Regions from separate parts of the Nocardioides sp. Soil796 genome, predicted to be linked through region 2. Evidence: riboswitches for the same ligand, from Rfam matches in the RefSeq annotation. Region 2 holds a riboswitch; the other holds the start of a gene.
The links. Region 2 has a riboswitch for S-adenosylmethionine ahead of ASH02_RS07475 (aminotransferase class V-fold PLP-dependent enzyme). Riboswitches for the same ligand answer to the same signal wherever they lie in the genome.
Positions count from the first base shown of each region.

Region 1: linked by a shared signal. The riboswitch ahead of thrC (threonine synthase) and the one ahead of ASH02_RS07475 (aminotransferase class V-fold PLP-dependent enzyme) in region 2 are both predicted to bind S-adenosylmethionine.

Region 1 is NZ_LMSQ01000018.1:485,810-490,016, reverse strand. It holds gene ASH02_RS13755 (DUF3263 domain-containing protein) at 1-90, shown strand, start outside; gene ASH02_RS13750 (LytR C-terminal domain-containing protein) at 95-595, shown strand; gene otsB (trehalose-phosphatase) at 612-1,457, opposite strand; SAM riboswitch class I at 1,657-1,799, shown strand; gene thrC (threonine synthase) at 1,809-3,077, shown strand; gene ASH02_RS13735 (MoaD/ThiS family protein) at 3,165-3,443, shown strand; gene ASH02_RS13730 (OsmC family protein) at 3,594-4,058, shown strand.
Region 2 is NZ_LMSQ01000017.1:94,846-99,052, forward strand. It holds gene ASH02_RS07465 (lipase family alpha/beta hydrolase) at 1-1,046, shown strand, start outside; gene ASH02_RS07470 (SRPBCC family protein) at 1,043-1,504, shown strand; gene ASH02_RS07475 (aminotransferase class V-fold PLP-dependent enzyme) at 1,527-2,738, opposite strand; SAM riboswitch class IV at 2,776-2,889, opposite strand; gene ASH02_RS07480 (ATP-dependent Clp protease proteolytic subunit) at 3,060-3,692, shown strand; gene ASH02_RS07485 (ATP-dependent Clp protease proteolytic subunit) at 3,697-4,207, shown strand, end outside.

The sequences.
Region 1 (4,207 bases), on a different contig from region 2:
TCCGACCCGTTGCTGGTCCGTCGCCTGCGCCGCCTCCGGGCCGCACGCCAACGCCAGCGCTCGGCCCGCCGACTCGGCTTCGAGGTCTGATCCGGTGCGCGCGAGAGACGACCGTGGTGTCGCCTTCCCCTCTCCGCTCGTCATCCTGAGCATCATCGCGGTGGCCATGGCCGGCATCGCCTACGTCACCACCATGGACCGCGGCGGCGACGGCAAGATGGAGTCCGTCTCCCAGCCGGCACCCTCGCCCACCTCGTCGTCGCCGACGGCCGACCCCGAGCCGGCGCCCGTGGTGAAGAAGAAGCCCAAGAAGGTCGTCAAGGGCAAGGTCTACGTCGAGGTCTACAACAACTCCAACATCTCCGGACTGGCGGGCTCCACCGCGTCCAAGGCCCAGTCGTTCGGCTGGCAGGTCGTGGCCTCCGACAACTGGCACGGCACGATCCCGGCCTCCACTGTCTATTACCCCGCCCGGCTCAAGGCGGCCGGCAAGCTGCTCGCCAAGGACCTCGGCATCGCCCGCGTGATCCCCGCGGTCGACCCCATGGGCGGCGACCGGCTGACCGTCATCCTCACCCCCGACTACATCTCCTGACCCGCCCCTCGAGCGGTCAGAGTCGGGCGGAGGCGGCGTCGCGACTGAGCTGCCGCAGGAGGTCGAGCACGCCCTCGGGCCCGTCGACCGAGACGTCCGCACGCCGCAGCAGCGCGCCCTGTTCGTCGGACGACGAGCACACCAGCAGCGTGGCCTGACCGGACTGGCGCAGCTCCTCGACCGCCGCGAAGGCCTCCAGGTCGCCCAGGTCGTCGCCGGCGAACATGAAGCCGCGCGTCGACAGCTCCTCGGCGATGGTGTGCACGGCGTCGCCCTTGTGGGTGCCCGGGGCACGCACCTCGATCACGCTGCGCCCCGGCTCCACGGTCAGGTCGTTGGCCGCGGCGAGCTCGGAGACCGGGCCAAGGAGTCGCTCGAACGCGGCGGTCGCGTCCGGCAGCCGCCGGGTGTGTACGGCGACCGCCAGCCCCTTCTCCTCGACGTACGCGTCGAATGCATCGGCCCGTCGCAGCAGTGAGGGCAACCCGAGCAGGAAGCTGGCCAGGCCGTGCGGCGGACGCGGCGAGATCACCCGGCGGTTGACCGAGGACCACCGCTCGTTGCCGTACTGCCCGAAGATGTAGAGCTCCTTGCCCATCTCGCCGATCGCGTTGCCGACGTCGTCGAGTCCGCCGAGCGCGAGGGCCTGGCGGGCGGGCCGACCGGTGATGATCGCGATCGCGGCCACGTGCTCGGCCAGCTCGACGAGGACCTCGCCGGCGTCGGGGTGGATCCGGGCCAGGCTGGGGTCGTCGACGATCGGCGACAGGGTGCCGTCGAGGTCGAGTCCGATGACACTGTCAGCGGCGACACGCACCAGCGCGGCGTACCGCTCCTCACCTGTCGCGGAGATGAACTCCATGGGTCCACCCAATCATGTCCGTTCGGTGCGCGTTCCGGATGCTGCCGTCGTACGACGAGGCGCCCTGGTGCGAGACGGCGTACGACGACCGCGCGTGGCGACGCACGACGACGGATCGACGCGACTCCGACGCCTCGAGCGTGTCCGCATCCCGGACCCGATGTGCACATCGTGAGACAGGCTGCGTAGGCTGAGCAACAGCTCATCGAGAGGGACTGAGGGAACGGCCCAGTGAAGTCCCGGCAACCGCCACGAGCCCCCTGACCCGGCCCCGCCGGATCAGTCGTGGAAACGGTGCTAATTCCGGCCCGCGGCGAGATACGCCGTTGGGGAAGATGAGAAGGAGGACTCATGAGCGCACCAACAGTCGAGGCCGGCAAGACACTCCGCGAAGGCGCCTTCGGCAATGCCACCGGCCTGTCGTGTCGCGAGTGCGGCCACCAGATCGCGCTGGGTCCCCACTACGCGTGTCCGGAGTGCTTCGGACCCCTCGAGATCGCCTACGACTTCCCGGCCGTGACCCGCGAGCAGATCGAGGCCGGCCCCGCGAACATCTGGCGCTACAAGGCCCTGCTGCCGGTGCCCGACGACATCGAGCAGAGCCCCAACACCGAGCCCGGCTTCACCCGCCTGCTCAAGGCTGACAACCTCGGTCGCGAGCTCGGCATCGACAACCTGTGGGTGAAGGACGACTCGACCAACCCCACCAACTCGTTCAAGGACCGCGTCGTCGCCTGCGCACTCAGCGCCGCCCGCGAGTTCGACGCCAAGGTCTTCGCCTGCCCCAGCACCGGCAACCTGGCCAACGCGGTCGCCGCCGCCGGTGCCCGTGCCGGCATCAAGACGGTCGTGTTCATCCCGAGCAACCTCGAGCAGCCCAAGCAGGTGAACTCGGCGGTCTTCACCGACAACCTCATCGCCGTCGACGGCAACTACGACGACGTCAACAAACTGGCCTCCGAGATCGCCGGCGAAGAGGACGGCTGGGCGTTCGTGAACGTCAACGTGCGTCCCTACTACGCCGAGGGCTCCAAGACGCTCGGCTACGAGATCGCCGAGCAGCTCGGCTGGCGCCTGCCCGACCAGATCGTGATCCCGGTGGCCTCCGGCTCCCAGCTGACCAAGGTCGACAAGGCCTTCCAGGAGCTGATCAAGCTCGGCCTCGTCGAGGACAAGCCCTACCGCGTGTACGGCGCGCAGGCCGAGGGGTGCTCGCCGGTCTCGGTGGCCTACAAGGCCGGCGTCGACGCGATCCGCCCGGTCAAGCCCGACACCATCGCCAAGTCGCTGGCCATCGGCAACCCGGCCGACGGCGTCTACGTGCTCGACGTGTGCCGGCGCTCGGGCGGAGCGGTCGAGGACATCACCGACGACCAGGTCCGCGACGCGATCGTGCTGCTGGCCCGCACCGAGGGCATCTTCACCGAGACCGCCGGCGGCACCACGGTCGGCGTACTCAAGAAGCTGGTCGAGACCGGACAGCTCGACACCTCGCTCGAGACCGTCGTGATCAACACCGGCCACGGTCTCAAGACCCTCGACGCGGTCTCCGAACGGGTCAGCGCCCGGGTCACGATCGCCCCGTCCTACGACGCCTTCGTCGCCGCCAACATCCTCTGACGAACCGTGGATTCTTGATGCGCGAACCGTGGGTTCTTGCGCCTCGAACCCGCAATCCTTGATGCACACCCGACCCCAGGAGTAGCCATGAGCGTTTCCGTCCGCATCCCGACCATCCTGCGCACCTACACCGGTGGCGAGTCCGAGGTCACCGCCGAGGGTGGCACGCTCGCCGAGGTGCTCGACAACCTCGACGCCAACCATGAGGGCATCAAGGCGCGCGTGCTCGACGACAACGGCGCCCTGCGCCGCTTCGTCAACGTGTACGTCGGCAACGAGGACGTCCGCTTCCTCGACAACCTCGAGACGCCCACGGCTGACGGCGTACAGGTCTCGATCATCCCCGCGGTGGCCGGCGGCTGCTGAGCCCGGGCCCGCCGCGGCTGCGGTGCCGGACGTGCGGACGCCGCGCGGTGAAGAAGTGCGGCAGTTCGACCGCTTCGGCGTGGTGTTGAGCGGGCGCCGTTGCCCGGTGTGGGTGAACTGCCGTAGTTCCTGACCCGCGATGATGAGCACATGGACCACACCTACGCGCTCGACCTGACCTGGCAGGGCAACCGCGGCACCGGCACCAGCGGCTATCGCGACTACACCCGCGACGTCCTCCTGCGCGCCGACGGCAAGCCGGACCTCGAAGCATCGGCCGACCCGACCTTCCGCGGTGACCGCGGCCGCTGGAATCCCGAGGAGCTGCTGCTCGCCGCGCTCGCCGAGTGTCACCTGCTGTCCTACCTGCACTCCGCGGTCAACCACGGCGTCGTGGTCACGGCGTACGACGACTCGCCGGTCGGCACCATGGCACAGGTCGGCCAGGGCGGACGCTTCACCTCGGTGGTGCTGCGTCCTCGCGTGGTCGTCGCCGCGCCGGACCAGGTCGAGACCGCGCTGGCCATCCACCACGAGGCCAGCGAGAACTGCTTCATCGCCGCGTCCGTGAACTTCCCGGTGACGCACGAGCCGACGGTCACCGTCGCCCCCTGATCGACCTGTCGCCAGTTCTGATCGACCCGTCGTGAGTTCGCGAACTGGCGACGGGTCACCTGGAACTGGCGACGGGTCGCCTGGATGACGTGGGGAGGGCGTACGACGAGCGGCCCTGCGTTCATTTCGACATACAGTTCGACCCGGCA
Region 2 (4,207 bases):
TGCTCGACCGTGCCACGGGCGGCAAGGCCCGCGGCGTCCGACTCGTGCACGACGGCATCTCGTCGACCGTCTACACCTCGATCGGCGTCGCACTCTCCGCCGGGACCGTCGCCCTGAAGGCCGCCGGCAGCCAAGGCGTCGGCCCACGCCTCGACGACTCGCCGCGCGGCAGGTTCGTCCGGGCCGCGCTCAACGGGCTGATCGGCGACCGCTTCGCTGACGAGGGGTCGCGCCTCTCGATCACCACCGCCGTACGACGCGACGGCCGCGACGTGCCGGTTACGCCCGACGCCCTCGCCGAGGCCTTCCCGGCTGCGACCGGCCGGGTCGCCGTGCTCCTCCACGGGCTGTCCGAGAACGAGTCCTTCTGGGACCTCCACCGCGACACCGTCGGCAGCACGTACGCCGAGACCCTGGCCGGCCTCGGCTGGAGCGTGGTCATGGTGCGGCTCAACACCGGCCGTCCGATCCGCGAGAACGGCATCGAGGTGGCCGCCCTGCTGCGCGACCTCACCACGGGGTGGCCCGTCGAGGTCTCGCAGATCGCCCTCGTCGGCCACTCGATGGGCGGGCTCGTGGCGCGCGCCGCCTGCGCCGTCGCGATCGACGACGACCGGCCGTGGACGGGCCTGATCAGCGACGTGATCACCCTGGGCAGCCCCCACGCCGGAGCACCGCTCGCGATCGCCGTCGGCCACGGCAGCCGGCTGCTGGCCCACCTGCCGGAGACCTCGGCGTTCGGGCGCATCCTCGACCACCGCTCGGTCGGCATCGAGGACCTGGTCGACGGACTCGGCCACGACGTACCGCCGCTGCCCGGGGTGCACTACCGCCTCGTCGCGGCGACGCTCACCGGGTCGGCCCGGCACCCCGTCGGGCACCTGGTCGGTGACCTGCTGGTGCGGGTGCCGTCCGCGCACGGCCGCTCCCGCAGGCACCCCGACCTCTTCCCGGACGCCGACGTGCTGCACGTGCCACGATCCGACCACTTCGGGTTGCTCAACCACCCCGACGTCCACGACGCGATGAGGAGCTGGCTGCGATGACCGCCGAGCGAGAGCTGCGCGCCGAGACCACGATCGAGGCGACGCCCCAGCAGGTCTGGGCGGTGCTCTCGGACCTCTCCCGGATGCCCGAGCTGAGTCCCGAGACCGTGCGCATGCTGCCGCTGAAGAGGGGCGGCCTGCGCGTCGGGCAGTGGTACCTCGGCGTGAACCGGCGCAAGCTCGTCGTGTGGCCGACGCGCAACGTGGTCGCCGAGGTCGAGCCGGTCCGCCGCCTCAGCTGGGACACCACGTCCAGCGGCGCCCGCTGGATCTACGAGCTGGAGGAGTCGGGAAGCGGCACCCGTGTCGTGCACCGTCGGCCCGTGCCACGGCAGCTGACCCTTCTGGGCAGGGTGTTCGCCACCCTGGCCCTCGGTGGCAAGGAGGACCACGCCGACGAGCTCGAGGCCGGCATGGCCCGCACCCTCGACCGGTTGAAGGCCGCCGTCGAGCGCTGAGCTCCGCACCGTTTCGAGCCGGTCACCCCACCAGCTCGCGCAGCCCGGCGACGAGGCGGTCCACGTGCTCGTCCACCGTGCCGAGGCCGAGGCTGGCGCGCACCGCCGTACCGTCCTCGTCGCAGCCGCCGGACCCGCCGAGCAGGTGGGCCAGCAACGGGTGGGCGCAGAACTTGCCGTCGCGCACGCCTATGCCGTGCCTGTCCGCGAGATGCTGTGCGACGTCGCGGGCTGAGTGGCCCTCGACGGTGAAGGCCAGGATGCCGAGCCGTGGGTGGTCGGGTCCCCACAGGCTGAGCTCGCGCAGGCCGGGCACCTGCGCCAAGCCCGAACGCAGCCGTTCGAGGAGGCGCGTCTCGGCCGCCACGACGGCGTCCCAGTCGGCGGAGAGCTCGCGGCAGGCAGCGGCGAGGGCGACCGCGCCGAGCACGTTGGGGGTGCCGGCCTCGTGTCGCTGCTCGGCGTCCGCAGTCCACTCGACGCGCCCGTCAAGGGCCACGCTGCGGGTCGCCCCACCGCCGCGGAGGTACGGCGCCGCGGCGCGCAGCCAGTCCGCCCGGCCAGCCAGCACGCCCGTCCCGAAGGGTGCATAGAGCTTGTGACCCGAGAAGGCCACGTAGTCCAGGCCCGTGGCGTCGAGCGGTCGATGCGCGACGTACTGCGCCGCGTCGACCGCGATCCGCGCGCCGCACGCGTGGGCCAGGTCGGCGAGCTCCCGCACCGGCCACAGCTCGCCGGTGACGTTCGAGGCGGCGGTGACCACGAGGAGTCGCGGCCCGACCGGACAGGCCTCCAGCGCCTCGCGTGCGGCGGCGACGGCCGCGGCCGGGGTGGCCGGGGGAGTGAGGCGTACGGCGTGGCGCCAAGGCAGCTGCGTGGCGTGGTGCTCGGAGTCGAAGACCACCACGCCGGTGCCATTGGGCACGGCCCGGGCCAGCAGGTTGAAGGCGTCGGTGGTGTTGCGCACGAACACCACGGCCTGCGGCCCGCCGAGGAACTCCCGCACGGTCCCGCGTGCCTCCTCGTAGGCGCGGGTCGTGACCTGCGAGGCGTAGCCCGCACCCCGGTGCACGCTGCTGTACGTCGGCAGGGCCCGGGTGACCGCCTCCTGCACAGCGGCCAGGCAGGGCGCCGAGGCGGCGTAGTCGAGGTTGGCGTACGGCAGCACGCCGTCGCCGACGGGCACCGTGAGATCGGCACCGACGACGGCAGGGAGAGTGGCGAGCAGGGACATGGGTGACCTCCGGGTTTCCGGGACCCCGAAGCGTCGAGATCCGCGCTTGCCCGTTGCACCGCGCAACGGGCCAGGTCGTCACCCGGGCCACCCCACCGCGGAGGAGGGTTGGCGGCCAGCAAGCCGGGGCTTGGTGCTGGCACTCATGACCGTGGTCAGGATGTTAGCCGGAACCCTGCCCGGCCGCGACCCGGGAATCCCGGGTTCGCTCCGGGATGGCCCCGCCTGTCGAATCTGCTGTGGGCGAACAGGGGTGTCCGACGCGTGGATGTGTCGGTCCGGGCGGCTAATGTCGCTCTCGTGAACCAGAATCAGAGCCACATGAATGAGCCCCGACGCTCTGTCGAAGCCAACGGCGGCGGCGCGTCCTACGGGCTTGACGACCACATCTACCAGCGGTTGCTCCGCGAGCGCATCGTGTTCCTCGGTTCCGAGGTGCGCGACCAGAACGCCAACGCGATCTGCGCCCAGCTCCTGCTCCTCTCGGCCGAGGACCCTGAGGCCGACATCTTCTTGCACATCAACAGTCCGGGCGGGTCCGTCGACGCCGGCATGGCGATCTACGACACGATGAACTACATCCCCAACGACGTCGCCACGGTCGGCATGGGCCTGGCCGCCTCGATGGGCCAGTTCCTGCTCTGCGCCGGCACCCAGGGCAAGCGCTACGCGTTGCCCCACGCGCGCATCATGATGCACCAGCCGTCGGGCGGCATCGGTGGTTCGGCCTCCGACATCAAGATCCAGGCCCAGCAGAGCCTGCTGCTCAAGAAGCAGCTCGGTGAGCTGATCGCCCACCACACCGGCCGCACCATCGAAGAGATCGAGCGCGACTCCGACCGTGACCGTTGGTTCACCCCCGGCGAGGCCCTCGAGTACGGCCTCATCGACAAGGTGATCACCAACGCCCGCGAGACCGCAGACGAAGGCCGCCCGGCCCACGGAAAGGCCTGACCCCATGAACTACTACATCCCCCAGTGGGAAGAGCGCACCTCCTACGGGTTCCGGCGCATCGACCCCTACGGCAAGCTCTTCGAGGACCGCATCATCTTCCTCGGCACGCCGATCAGCGACGACATCGCCAACGCGGTGATGGCGCAGCTGCTCTGCCTCGAGTCGATGGACCCCGATCGCGACATCTCCATCTACATCAACAGCCCCGGTGGCTCCTTCACCGCGCTGACCGCGATCTACGACACGATGCGGTTCATCAAGCCCGAGGTGCAGACCGTGTGCCTGGGGCAGGCTGCCTCGGCTGCCGCCGTACTCCTCGCCGCGGGTGCGCCCGGCAAGCGCCTGGCGCTGCCCAACAGCCGCATCCTGATCCACCAGCCCTACACCGAGGGTCAGGGCGGCCAGATCTCCGACCTGGAGATCCAGGCCAACGAGATCATCCGCATGCGTGAGCTGCTCGAGAAGATGATCGCCGACCACACCGGCAAGCCGGTCGAGGAGGTCAGCCGCGACA